3 regions of the Terrabacter sp. 05T424 genome follow, and region 3 is predicted to be linked to each of the others. Evidence: predicted binding sites of a transcription regulator. Region 3 holds the regulator's gene; each other region holds the start of a gene.
The links. Region 3 encodes LexA, which represses DNA repair genes until DNA is damaged. Its sites were predicted from a motif close to TCGAACANNTGTTCGA; they were not measured.
Positions count from the first base shown of each region.

Region 1: the regulator LexA is predicted to act here: its motif matches at 2,350-2,365, upstream of recA (recombinase RecA).
Region 2: the regulator LexA is predicted to act here: its motif matches at 1,800-1,815, upstream of AC1DE0_RS18980 (alpha-ketoglutarate-dependent dioxygenase AlkB).

Region 1 is NZ_JBFTLB010000001.1:1,021,923-1,026,276, forward strand. It holds gene AC1DE0_RS04775 (DUF3352 domain-containing protein) at 1-1,367, opposite strand, end outside; gene AC1DE0_RS04780 (DUF3046 domain-containing protein) at 1,522-1,770, shown strand; gene AC1DE0_RS04785 (O-acetyl-ADP-ribose deacetylase) at 1,767-2,312, shown strand; gene recA (recombinase RecA) at 2,566-3,597, shown strand; gene AC1DE0_RS04795 (regulatory protein RecX) at 3,600-4,354, shown strand, end outside.
Region 2 is NZ_JBFTLB010000011.1:7,433-11,786, reverse strand. It holds gene AC1DE0_RS18995 (Fur family transcriptional regulator) at 1-28, shown strand, start outside; gene AC1DE0_RS18990 (isoprenyl transferase) at 175-951, opposite strand; gene recO (DNA repair protein RecO) at 989-1,717, opposite strand; gene AC1DE0_RS18980 (alpha-ketoglutarate-dependent dioxygenase AlkB) at 1,838-2,488, shown strand; gene AC1DE0_RS18975 (maleylpyruvate isomerase family mycothiol-dependent enzyme) at 2,504-3,322, shown strand; gene AC1DE0_RS18970 (ATP-binding cassette domain-containing protein) at 3,425-4,354, opposite strand, start outside.
Region 3 is NZ_JBFTLB010000007.1:52,392-56,745, reverse strand. It holds gene AC1DE0_RS14840 (Sir2 family NAD-dependent protein deacetylase) at 1-278, shown strand, start outside; gene AC1DE0_RS14835 (aminoglycoside phosphotransferase family protein) at 262-1,338, shown strand; gene AC1DE0_RS14830 (hypothetical protein) at 1,351-2,253, opposite strand; gene lexA (transcriptional repressor LexA) at 2,353-3,051, opposite strand; gene AC1DE0_RS14820 (LysM peptidoglycan-binding domain-containing protein) at 3,315-3,713, shown strand; gene AC1DE0_RS14815 (hypothetical protein) at 3,985-4,314, shown strand; gene AC1DE0_RS14810 (alpha/beta hydrolase) at 4,311-4,354, shown strand, end outside.

The DNA of each region.
Region 1 (4,354 bases), on a different contig from region 3:
GCGCCGGACATCTGGACCAGCCGGCCGATGATCTCGTCGGCGCGCTTGGCGTTGCTCGACACGAGCTTCGCGCCGACCGTGAGCGAGTCGCCCGTCAGGTCCTGGTCGGGCATGGCGATCGTGAACGAACGGCCGAGCAGCACCTTGAGGTCGTCGGGCAGCTTCACGTCGAGCTGCTGCTCGATCATCGAGATGGTGTCGTCCTGGCCGCCGGCGCCCGCGAGGCTGTCGATCTGCTTCTTCAGCTGCGGCCAGGCGCCGTCGAGCATCTGGTCGGCGCCCGAGACGTGAAGGGCCGCCATCGTGTTGGCGGGCAGGTTGGCTAGCTCGCTGCCGTCACCCTTGACGACCTTGGTCGCGTCGGAGCCGCGCACCACGCCCGCGAGCTCGACGTAGTCGGCGTCGAATCGTACGGCGGCAGCGAAGCGCCCCTTGGCGCTCGCCAGCGCAGCGGTGTCGATGCCCGCCTGGCCGCCGCTCAGCTTGGGCAGCTCCTTGAGGCCGGTCGCCATGTCGAACCAGGCCGACACGATGCCCTGCTCGCCGAGGGCGCCCATGTCGCCGGTGAAGTTCGCGTTCTGCGAGAGCGAGCCCTTGTCGACCGCGGCGAGGGTGGCGTCACCAGTGCCGGCGGGAGTGACGATGGCGTAGCCGTCCTTCGTGCGGACGTCGGTCTTCGACGACGTGTCGCACGCGAACAGCCTGGTGAGTGTGTCCTTCGCGAGGGTCTCGTCCTTGACCTGGATCGCGATCGCGACGTTCGGCGTGTCAGACGTGCCGCCGGGGCGGACCGCCGCACCGACCCGGTCGCCGAGCCACGGCTCGATGTCCTTGGCGTAGGCGAACTTCTTGAGGCAGTCGCTGCCGGCGTCCTTGGTGGCCATCTCCCACAGCTTCTTGCGCGGGTCGTCGCTGCCGAGGGTGTTCTTGACGGCCTCGAGCTTGCCGAGGAACCGCACCGCCGCGATCTTCTGGCCGGCGGAGGGGTCGATGTCGACACGGAGGTAGGCGTACGCGTCGCCGGGGAGCACGTCGGACGGCTGTGCGCCGCTGCCGCTCAGGGTCTGCGCGGCGAAGACGCCGGCGCCGCCGAGGGCGAGGACGGTGGCGAGGGCACCGACCATGAGGCCGGTGCGCTTGTGGCCGCCCCGGGCGGGGGCGGACGGGTCGTCGGCGAGGGCGACGCCGGTGGCGCCGGTGGCGCCGGTGGCGCTGGCCCCGTCGCTCGAGACCGGGACGGCCGGGCTGCCCGAGGGAACGGGGTAGGTGTACTGCGGGACGGGCGTCGTCGCGTCGGCCGGGATCGGTCGGGTGGCGTCGTCGCCCGGCTGGGCGTCCGGCCCGTCGGGCCTGGTGGGCTCGGTCATTGATGGCTCCCCTGAAGTGTCGAGGTCCCTGCCTAGGCGCTCGGGACGTGAGGACGATACCGGTCACACGGCATCGCCGCTGGCGGTTGTGACAACGCTCCGACGACGGTTCCGGCGCGACCGGTTCCGGCGGCACGGGTGGCAGACTGCAGGGGTGCGGATCAGTCACTTCTGGACCTTGATGGACGACGAGTTCGGCGCGGCGTATGCCGGGTCGCTCGCGCGCGACCACGTGCTCGGCGCGCTCGGCAACCGCACGGTGGTCCAGGCGCTCGCCGACGGCGAGGCGCCGCGCACGGTGTGGGAGGCGCTCTGCATCGACATGGACGTGCCCCCCGAGCGCCGGCTGGGCCGCGACATCCGGGTTGCTCGCGGCGCACAGGGCGGTCAGGTCGGCAGGTGACCCCGTCGGGTCCCGGCGTCGCGCGCATCACCTTGCGGCGGGGCGACATCACGGCCGACGCGTCGGCAGACGCGATCGTCAACGCGGCGAACCCGTCGCTGCTGGGCGGCGGTGGCGTCGACGGGGCCATCCACCGGGCTGCCGGTCCCGAGCTGCTCGAGGAGTGCCGGCGGCTCGGCGGGTGCGAGACGGGTGACGCGAAGATCACCGGGGCGGGACGGCTGCCGGTGCGGCACGTCATCCACACCGTCGGTCCCGTGTGGCGCGGGGGAGGCCACGGGGAGGCTGAGCTGCTCGCCTCCTGCTACCGGCGGTGCGTCCAGCTCGCCGACGCCTCCGGGTGCGCGGTCGTCGCCTTTCCTGCCGTGTCGTGCGGCGTCTACGGCTACCCGGTCGACGCCGCCGCGAGAGTCGCGATCGCCGCCCTCGCCGAGTCGCTGGACCGCCACGAGACCGTGCGCGAGGCACGGTTCTGGCTGTTCTCGCGCGAGGTCCTCGCGGACTTCCAGGTGGCTCTCGCGGACCTTCGCGAGAACTCCTGACACGCGTTCTCGCGCAACCCGGCGTGTCGACGCGTCATCGAACACCTGTTCGGTAGTGTTCTCCACAGGTCCTGCGCCACCAACCGCATCATCCACAGGCCGTCTCGTGGTCCACCCGATGTCGGCGCCGGGCCCTAGCGTCTGACCCGACAGCGGATCTCCTCGGATGATCCGTCACCCGGGTCGCAGGTAGGCGACCGAAGCGCAGACGGCAGAACAGGAGCCCGACATGGCAGCCACTCAGGCCAAGGGGATGGACAAGGACAAGGCGCTCTCCTCGGTGATGGGCCAGATCGAGAAGAGCTACGGCAAGGGCGCGGTGATGCGTCTCGGTGACGACGTCCGCCCGCCCATCGAGGTGATCCCCACCGGATCCATCGCGCTCGATGTGGCCCTCGGCATCGGCGGGCTGCCCCGCGGTCGAGTCGTCGAGATCTACGGCCCGGAGTCCTCGGGCAAGACGACGGTGGCCCTGCACGCGGTCGCCAACGCGCAGAAGGGTGGCGGCATCGCGGCGTTCATCGACGCCGAGCACGCGCTCGACCCCGAGTACGCGAAGAAGCTCGGCGTCGACACCGACGCCCTGCTCGTCTCCCAGCCCGACACGGGTGAGCAGGCCCTCGAGATCGCCGACATGCTGATCCGTTCCGGGGCCATCGACATCATCGTCATCGACTCGGTGGCGGCCCTGGTGCCCCGTGCCGAGATCGAGGGCGAGATGGGCGACAGCCACGTGGGTCTGCAGGCCCGCCTCATGAGCCAGGCGCTCCGCAAGCTGACCGGAGCCCTCAACAACACGGGCACGACGGCGATCTTCATCAACCAGCTCCGCGAGAAGATCGGCGTCATGTTCGGCTCGCCCGAGACGACGACGGGTGGCAAGGCGCTGAAGTTCTACGCCTCGGTCCGCCTCGACGTCCGCCGCATCGAGACGCTCAAGGACGGCACCGACCCCGTCGGCAACCGCACCCGCGTCAAGGTCGTCAAGAACAAGGTCTCGCCGCCCTTCAAGCAGGCGGAGTTCGACATCCTCTACGGTCAGGGCATCTCTCGCGAGGGTGGGCTCATCGACATGGGCGTCGAGCACGGCTTCGTGCGCAAGGCCGGCGCCTGGTACACCTACGAGGGCGACCAGCTCGGCCAGGGCAAGGAGAACGCCCGCAACTTCCTCAAGGACAACCCCGACCTCGCCGACGAGATCGAGAAGAAGGTCAAGGAGAAGCTCGGCGTCGGGCCGCGCGTCGACAAGCCCGCCGAGGTCTCGGACGTGCCCGTCGACTTCTGATCGTGGCTGGTCCCGCACACGAGTCCACCGAGGACCGTCTGGCCCGCGCCGCGGCCGCCCTCGCCGAGGCGCAGGGTGTCGTCGAGGTGCGGGCCGCCGCGTCGGAGGGGGCGAGCTCCCCGCGGCGGCGCGCGGGCGCTGCACCCGACGGCGCTGTACCCACGTCCGAGGCGCGTCCTCGCCGCGCGGCCTCACGTCGCGAGCGTGGCGCCCCGTCGCGTTCCGGATGGGCCGCCACCGACCCGGGCGACGGTCCTGACTGGGCCCTGCCCCTTCAGGAGACGGGAGCGGGGGCGGCCGGCGTCCCATCGGCCTCGGGAGAGTCGCTGGCCTGGGCGCCTCCACCAGACGACACCGAGGCCGCGGTTCCCGAGGCCGAAGCCGAGTCGGTGGCGCGGGCCATCGTGCTGCGGCAGCTGAGCATGGCGCCCCGCAGCCGGGTCCAGCTCGAGAGGAAGCTCCGCCAACGCGGGTGCGACGACGCGATCGCCGCCAAGGTCCTCGACCGGATGACCGAGGTCGGGCTCGTCGACGACGAGGCCTATGCCCAGATGCTGGTGCGAGCCCGCCAGGCCGGCAAAGGGCTGGCCAGACGCGCGCTGGCCCACGAGCTGCGCCAGCAGGGGATCGACCAGGAGGTGGCCGACGAGGCCCTCGGCCAGGTCGGGGTGGGCGACGAGCGCGTGCGTGCCGAGCAGCTGGTGGCCAAGAAGCTGCGGTCCATGAGGGGACTGCCCCCCGAGGTCCAGGCCCGGCG
Region 2 (4,354 bases), on a different contig from region 3:
CGCCGACTGCGCCACCGTCGGAAACTGAGCACTCGACGAGACGAGCTACCGCCGTCGAGTGCCCAATTCCCTACCGTCTGAAGGGGAGCCCCCGGCGGCGTACCAGTCGAGTGCCCAGTTCCCGACGTCGGAAAGTGGGCACTCGACCTGAATCCCAGTCGAGTGCTCAGTTTCCTACGTGGCTGTGGGGGTGTCGACCGCGCCGCCGTAGCGACGGTCGCGGGCGACGTACTCCTCGATGGCGGCCCAGAGGTCGCGTCGGTCGTAGTCGGGCCAGAGCCGGTTCTGGAAGACCATCTCCGCATAGGCCGACTGCCACAGCAGGAAGTTGGACGTGCGCTGCTCGCCCGACGAGCGGACGAAGAGGTCGACGTCGGGCATCGTCGGCTCGTCGAGGTACTTCTTGATCGTCTTCTCGTCGACGGACCCGGGCCGCAGGCGACCACCCTTGACGTCCTGGGCGATTCGCTGGACGGCGTCGGCGATCTCGGCGCGTCCGCCGTAGTTGACGCAGAAGTAGAGCGTCAGCCCGGTGTTGTGCTGCGTCAGTTCCTGGGCGACCTCGAGCTCCTTGATGACCGACCGCCAGAGCCGCGGGGTGCGGCCGACCCACCGCATGCGCACCCCCCACTCGTGCAGCTGGTCACGCCGGCGCCGGATGACGTCGCGGTTGAAACCCATGAGAAAGCGGACCTCCTCGGGTGAGCGCCGCCAGTTCTCGGTGGAGAACGCGTACGCCGACAGGTGGGTCACCCCGACGTCGACGGCACCTGCCACGACGTCGAGCAGGGACGCCTCCCCAGCCTCGTGTCCCTTGGTGCGCGGCAGCCCCCGCTGGTTGGCCCACCTCCCGTTACCGTCCATGACGATTGCCACGTGCTTCGGCAGCAGCTCGCTCGGGATCGTGGGCGGCGTGGCACCGGATGGGTGCGGGAATGGCTTGGCGTACATGGGTCTCCGGATCGGTGAGGTCGGGTTCGCTTGTGGCTCAGGCCCGCTCGACGAGGCGCAGCGAACGCAGCCCGCGCTCGATGTGCCACTGGAGGAAGGCGGAGACCATGCCGTTGCCCTGACGACGATGCCGTTCGTCGCTCGCGTCGGCAACCTCCCAGTCACCCGCCAGCAGCGAGGCGAGCAGCTCGAAGGTCTCGGGTGCCGGAGCGCTCGAGCCGGGCGGACGGCATACGGAGCAGACGGCGCCGCCGGACTGCACGTTGAAGGCGCGTTGAGGACCCGGCGCGCCGCAGCGCGCGCAGTCGACGAAGCTGGGCGCCCAGCCCGCGACGGCGAGCGAGCGCAGCAGGTAGGCGTCGAGCACGAGGCCCGGGTCGTGGGCGCGCTCGGCGAGCGACCGCAGGGCGCCGGCGAGCAGGAGGTACTGCTGGGTCTGCGGTTCGTGCTCCTCGGTCAGCTGCAGCGCGGTCTCGAGCATCGAGGTCGCGCACGTGTAGGCGGTGTAGTCGCGGGCGATCGCGTCGCCGTAGGGCGCGAGGGTCTCGACCTGGGTGACCGTGTCGAGGTTGCGGCCCTCGTAGCACTGCACGTCGATGACCATGCCGGGCTCGAGACGCGAGCCGAAGCGCGACTTCGTGCGCCGCACGCCCTTGGCGACCGCACGCACCCGGCCGCGGGTGCGCGTGAGCATCGTGATGATGCGGTCGGCCTCGCCCAGCTTGTGGGTGCGCAGGACGATCGCCTCGTCACGGTAGAGGGGCATGACGCCATTCTCCCCCGCCACCCGGCCGGTGCCGCACCGCACGCGCCGGTCCGCGTCAAGTGCCCGAACTCGCACCACGGAGTCGAACACCCGTTCGAGGTTTCGGGTTATCGTGGGGGCATGGACCTCGCTCTCCAGGGTTCGCTGCTCGACCTCACCGACGCGATGACGCTCCGTGCCGTCGGCACCGGCCTCACCCGGCACCACCTCGCGCGCGGCGCGTGGGTCGACGTCAGGCCCGGCTGGCTCGCCGCCGGCGACGAGCTCTTCTCGGCTCTGCTTCGCGACGTTCCCTGGCACGCGGAGCGCAGGCAGATGTACGACTCCGTCGTCGACGTGCCGCGCCTCACGAAGTTCTACGCAGGCGACGAGCGGCTGCCCCACCCGATGCTCGATGACGCCCGCGATGCCCTCAGCGCCCACTACGCCGCCGAGCTCGGCGAGCCCTTCGTCACCGCCGGCCTCTGCCTCTACCGCGACGGCCGCGACAGCGTCGCCTGGCACGGAGACCGCATCGGCCGCTCACGCGACAGCGACACGATGATCGCCATCCTGTCGCTCGGCTCGGCCCGCACCCTCGCGCTGCGCCCACGCGACGGCGGCACCATCCCGGGTTCGACGACAAAGAGCTTGCGCTACCCCCTCGGGCATGGTGACCTCGTGGTGATGGGTGGCTCGTGCCAGCGCACGTGGGACCATGCGGTCCCCAAGACGTCAGAGCCGATGGGGCCACGCATCTCCGTGCAGTTCCGTGTCGCAGGCGTCCGCTGACCAAGGAGATCCCGTATGCCGTCCAGCCGCCCAGGTGGCCCCCTGCCCTACCTCGACCACCTCGCGGCCGACTCGGCACGGTTCCGTGCCGCCCTCGAGCACGCTCCGGCCGACGCACGCGTGCCCACCTGCCCCGACTGGGACGCCGACGACCTGCTGTGGCACCTCGCGGAGGTGCAGTGGTTCTGGGGTGAGATCGCCGAGCGCGGCCTCACCGACCCCGCCGACCTCGACGCGATGAATGCGAGCCGCGAGGAGCGACCGGCCGACCGCGCCGGGCTGCTCGACCGCTACGACCGCTCGAGCGAGCGGCTCCACGGCGTCCTGGCCGGCCTGACCCCGGAGACTCCGCTGTGGATGTGGGCCGACGACAAGAGCGCCMGCTACATCGGCCGACGCCAGGCCCACGAGGCGTTGATCCACCGGCTCGACGCCGAGCTGACGGTGGGCGACCGCACCCCGCTCGACTGCCGACTGGCTGCCGACGGCGTCGACGAGGCGCTGCGGATCATGCGTGGCTACGAGCCCGAGCCGGGCCTCACGCACGAGCCCACGGGTCCCGCCGTCACGATCGCGACCGTCGACGCCATGCACGCCTGGACCGTCACGCCGGTGCGCATCACCGGCACCGACGCGGACGGCGACGTCATCGACACCGAACGCTTCCTCGTGGTCGACGGACCCGACGACGCGGCTGTTGCCGAGATCTGCGGGTCCGCCGCCGACCTCGACTGCTGGCTCTGGAACCGTCCCGCCGACGGCGAGATCACGCGCGAGGGCGACGCTGCGTCTCTCGCTGCCGTCGACGCGGTGCTCCGCGGCTCGATCGACTGAGGTCGGCACCTGGTGCAGCGCCGTGTGTGCACCAGCCGGGGCCAGAGTCCGTGCGAGCACACACGCGAACCCGGCTGTTCGGTGCCGCCGCGACGACGGGTCCTACCCGCCGACGTAGGCGGCGAGGTGCTCGCCCGTGAGGGTGGAGCGGGCGGCGACGAGGTCTGCCGGGGTGCCCTCGAAGACCACCGTGCCACCGTCGTGGCCGGCGCCGGGGCCGAGGTCGATGATCCAGTCGGCGTGCGCCATGACGGCCTGGTGGTGCTCGATGACGATGACCGACTTGCCGGAGTCGACGAGCCGGTCAAGCAGGCCCAGCAGCTGCTCGACGTCGGCGAGATGCAGGCCTGTCGTCGGCTCGTCGAGGATGTAGGTGCCGCCCTTCTCGCCCAGGTGCGTGGCGAGCTTCAGCCGCTGGCGCTCCCCGCCGGAGAGCGTCGTGAGCGGCTGGCCGAGGCTGAGGTAGCCGAGTCCCACGTCCTCGAGGCGCCCGAGGATCGTCGCCGCGGCGGGGACCTTGGCCTCGCCGTCGCTGAAGAAGGCGTGCGCCTCGGAGACGGGCATCGCGAGCACCTCGGCGATGTTCTTGCCGCCGAGCTCGTACTCGAGCACAGCCGCCTGGAACCGTCGGCCCTCGCAGTCCTCGCAGGGCGACTCGACGGTGGCCATCACCCCGAGCTCGGTGAAGATCACGCCGGCCCCGTTGCAGGTCGGGCACGCCCCCTCGGAGTTCGAGCTGAAGAGCGCCGGCTTGACGCCGTTCGCCTTGGCGAAGGCCTTGCGGATCGGCTCGAGCAGGTCGGTGTAGGTCGCGGGGTTGCTGCGGCGTGAGCCCTTGATCGCGGCCTGGTCGACCGTGACGACACCCTCGCGACCCTGGACGGACCCACGCACGAGCGAGCTCTTGCCCGAGCCCGCGACACCCGTCAGCACGACGAGCACACCGAGCGGGATGTCGACATCGACGTCACGCAGGTTGTTGGTGTCGGCGCCGCGCACCTCGAGGGTGCCGGAGGGCGAACGGAACGCCGA
Region 3 (4,354 bases):
CCGTCAAGCCCGACGTGGTCTTCTTCGGCGAGTCCGTGCCCAAGGCGCTCGTCGAGCGCTGCTTCGGACTCGTCGAGGCGGCCGGCGCCGTGCTCGTGCTCGGTTCGTCACTGTCGGTCATGAGCGGCTACCGCTTCGTGCGCCGCGCCCACCAGCGCCACGTGCCCGTTGCCATCCTCACCCGGTCGGCGACCCGCGGCGATGCCGAGGCGACGATCCGCCTGCACGCCCCGCTGGGCGAGACTCTCACCGCGCTGCGCGATGCCCTCGGTCACTGACCCGGAGGGCGGTGCGCACCGCCGCGGGGACGAACCGACGGAGTATGCCGTCCTGCCTGAGGACGGGCCCGGCCCGTCGGTGCGGTGGGTGTCCGAGGAGTTCGCCGACGAGCTGCGTACGTGGCTCGAGGGCGCCCTCGACGGGCTCGGCAGCCAACTTGTCGATCTCGAGCCCGTGCACCAACGTCCGTGGTCGACCGTGTGGCGGGCCCGAGCCGCCGACGGCACGGTCTACTGGGCCAAGCAGAACTGCGCTCACCAGTCCTTCGAGGCCGCGCTGCTCGTCGTCCTCGACCGACTCGCCCCCGACCGCGTGGTGCCGGTCGTCGCCGCGGACCTCGAGCGAGGTCTGCACCTCGTGCCCGACCAGGGCCCGGTCTTCGCCGAGACCGTCGCGGGCGACGACGTCGACGCGTGGTGCCGCGTCGCTGCGGAAGCGATGCACCTGCAGCGTGAGCTCGTCGGGCACGAGCGTGAGCTCGGGGCGGCCGGCGCCGGCCTCCTGCGCCCGACGCACGCGGCGGCCTACGTGAGCGGCCGGACGGCCTCTCTCGTCGCGCTTCCCGCGGGCGACCCGCGGCGGATGGAGCCGGAGGTGGCGGCACGGCTGGAGTGCCTGCTTCCGACGGTGGAGCGGTGGGGCACCGAGCTCGACGCGCTCGGCCTGGGCGTGAACCTCGTGCACAACGACCTGCACGCCAACAACGTCTTTGCCACGCCAGCGGGGATGCGCTTCTTCGACTTCGGCGACGCGGTGCTCGCGCACCCCCTCACCGCCCTGTTCATCCCGCTCAACGTGCTCCTGCACCGCTTCGAGGCGGGGCCCGACGACCCGCGAGTGCGACGGGTGGCCGACGCGGGACTCGAGGTCTGGAGCGACGTCGTTCCCTCGACCCGGCTCCGGCAGGCGCTGCCCGCGGCCCTGCACCTGGGGCGGCTCGCGCGCGCCGAGTCCTGGCTGCGGGTCGTGGCCACGATGACGACAGAAGAGCGGGCGGAGTACGGCGATGCGGGCACGTGGTGGCTCGGGGCCCTCGGCGACCCCACGCCCCTGTCGTGAGCCGCGGAGGGGCTACTCGGCACGGGCCCCGAGGTCGCGTGCCTCGTCGGCGGAGACCTCGCCGAGGTCCCACAGCTCCTTGGTCTGGACGCCCCAGTAGGTCGCGAACAGCACGATGACGATGACCTCGGCGACGAGGACGAGGTGGGCGAAGCCCTGGACCGTCAGCGCCGCGACGACCGTCGCGGCGAGCGCGACCGTGAGCGCGACCGCGATGGCGAGGTAGATGCGGCGGTAGCCGCGCCCGTCGTCGTCGCCGGCCGCCCGGTGGCGCTCCTCGGTGCGCAGTGCGCTGAACACCATGACGGCGATGACCCCGGCCACCATGGTGCCCGCGGCGATGCCGTGGCTCAGGGCGATGAAACGGTCGCGCAGGACGAGGAACAGGGTGAGCTCCACCAGCAGCACGCCTGCGCAGGCCAGGGTCACCAGCACCGACCGCGTCGTCGGGCGCGCGGAGGCATCGCGCCGCATCGCGCCTCGTTTGAGCGCCGCGACGATGACGGCCGCGATCACCGCGACGACGACGAGCGACCAGATGTTGTTGCGCACCGCCGCGGCGATCTCGGCGGGCGTCTGCGTGTAGGCGTTCGGCCCGCAGCGGTCGTCGGGGACGGTCGGCACCATGGCGACGACGAACGCCATGAAGCCGGAGAAGTTGAGCAGCACGTCCTCCTCGGACGAGTGCCCCTTGTACGCGATGAGGCTCGCGCCGAGGGCGCAGAGGGAGCCGACGAAGACCGTCCGCGCGGGCGTGTAGTAGTAGGCGCTGATCGAGCCGAGCCAGCAGCTGTGTTCGGTCTCCCACCACCACTCGTAGCCCACCGACAGCAGGAGCATGAGCAGCAGGGCGATCATCGCGCCCCGCAGGTAGCGGTAGGTGTAGACGACGTCGCGGGTGCGCCCGGATGCCATGGCGGTCTCCTCTGCAGGACTCACTCGTCAGAGTGTGGCGGCCGCCGTGGCGATACGCCTGCTGGAGCGGGGTCGCGTCGCCGCGGGCGACCCCGCGCGTCAGATTCGGCGCAGGACGGCGGTGACCTTGCCGAGGATCGTCGCGTCGTCGCCGTCGATGGGGGAGAAGTCCTCGTTGTGCGGCATCAGCCAGACGTGCCCGTCGACGCGCTTGAACGTCTTCACCGTGGCCTCGTTGTCGAGCATCGCCGCGACGACGTCGCCGTTGTCGGCGTGCTGCTGCTGGCGCACGACGACCCAGTCGCCGTCGCAGATGGCGGCGTCGACCATGGAGTCGCCGTTGACCTTGAGGAGGAAGAGGTCGCCTTCGCCGACGAGCTGCTTCGGCAGCGGGAAGACGTCCTCGACGACCTCCTCGGCCGTGATCGGGACGCCTGCCGCGATCTGCCCGAGAACGGGCACGTAGGACGCCTCGGGACGGGCGTCGCCGGAGCCGGTCTCGGTGTCGTAGTGGTCGCCGCTGCGGTAGCCGACCTCTTCGGCCGTCGCATCCGGCGAGACGATCTCGAGGGCGCGCGGGCGGTTGGGGTCGCGGCGCAGGTAGCCCTTGGCCACCAGGGCGTTGAGCTGGTGGGAGACGCTCGAGGGGCTCGCCAGGCCGACGGCGTCGCCGATCTCGCGCATGCTCGGCGGGTAGCCCCTGCGGTCGACGGAGTTGCGGATCACCTCGAGCACGCGCCGCTGACGCACGGTCAGTCCGTCGCCGGTCTCGCGATCGGGAAGCTCGGTCACGCCCATGGTGATCCCCTTCGTCGGCTCGTCAGACCGTGTGCTGAACCTGGCTCGAGAACTGCGCGAGGAGAGGTCGAGGGCCGCTCGGGGGCCAGTGTCAGTGGTGGCTGGTGAGGTGTGTGGTGTGAGGAAAGAGTAACGAGGTTCGAACACAGTTGCCAAACACCTGTTCGATGCGTGTCTCGACTTCCTCGAACATACGTGCTACAACTCGTACAGACGTTCTATCGAACACACGTTCGCCAGTTCAGGAGCAAGGGGAGGTCACCATGAGCGCCATCGTCCTCGAGGCCGTTCGTCAGCCGCAGACCACGCAGCCGCCGGCCCGTCCGCACCTCGTGCTCGTGCCCACCGGGCGCGAGGCCGTCCGCGCCGCACGGGCCGCCCAGCCGCCCCTGCGCCTGACACGGTTCGGCCGGCTCGTGGTCTCGATCCTGGTCGCGGCGGTCGTCTCGCTGCTGGCGGTCGGACTGGCCGGTCAGCTCGCCTCGGCATCGTCCGGCTCCCACACGGTCACCGTCACCTCGGGTCAGACGCTGTCGGGCATCGCGGCGCGCGAGCTGCCGCAGCTGTCCGTCGCCGACGGTGTCGTCGAGCTCCAGGTCGCCAACAGCCTCAGCACCACCGAGATCCACGTCGGGCAGCAGCTCGTCGTCCCGGGTCGCTGACACCGGGAGCTCCCTGGCTCGTGGCTTCCGTGCGTATGCCGCCTGGCTCGCTCCCGCTTCTCTCGACCCGCCCCATCGGCCGCGTTGGCTCCACCTCCAGCGGCTGGCGGTAACGGCGCTTCGACCCCGTCGTGACCGCCCGGACGCCGCACCCCTGAGGAGGGGTGCGGCGTTCTGCTGTGTCACGACCGGCCGCCCGGAGCCTGTGGATGACGCCAGCCGGACCCGGCGTCCGCGACCTAGCGTGGCTGGCCTCGGGAAGGGAGCAGGGATGAGATACGAGATCGACACGGCGGCGCTGCGAGCCAGCGCCGTCACCATCGAGGAGGTGCTAGGGCAGGTGCGGCGGCTCGGGGTGGCCGACGACCTCCGGCCGGTGGCAACGGCTCTTCCGGGGGGTCGCTGCGCGTCGGGACTGCCACAGGTGGCGGCTGCCTGGCAGGCGAGGCTGTCGACGGCCCAGTGGGAGCTCCGCGAGCTCGGGCGTCGCGTCAGCCTCGCCGCCGACGGCTACGACGCCGTCGAACAGGTGGCCCGGCAAGCCCTGCAGGCGACCCTGCCTGGCGCCGCCCAAGGCGACCCCGTCGACGGCACACGGTGAGCGCCGCGGTCGTGGGCTCGGGCCTGACCGTGCGCGACAT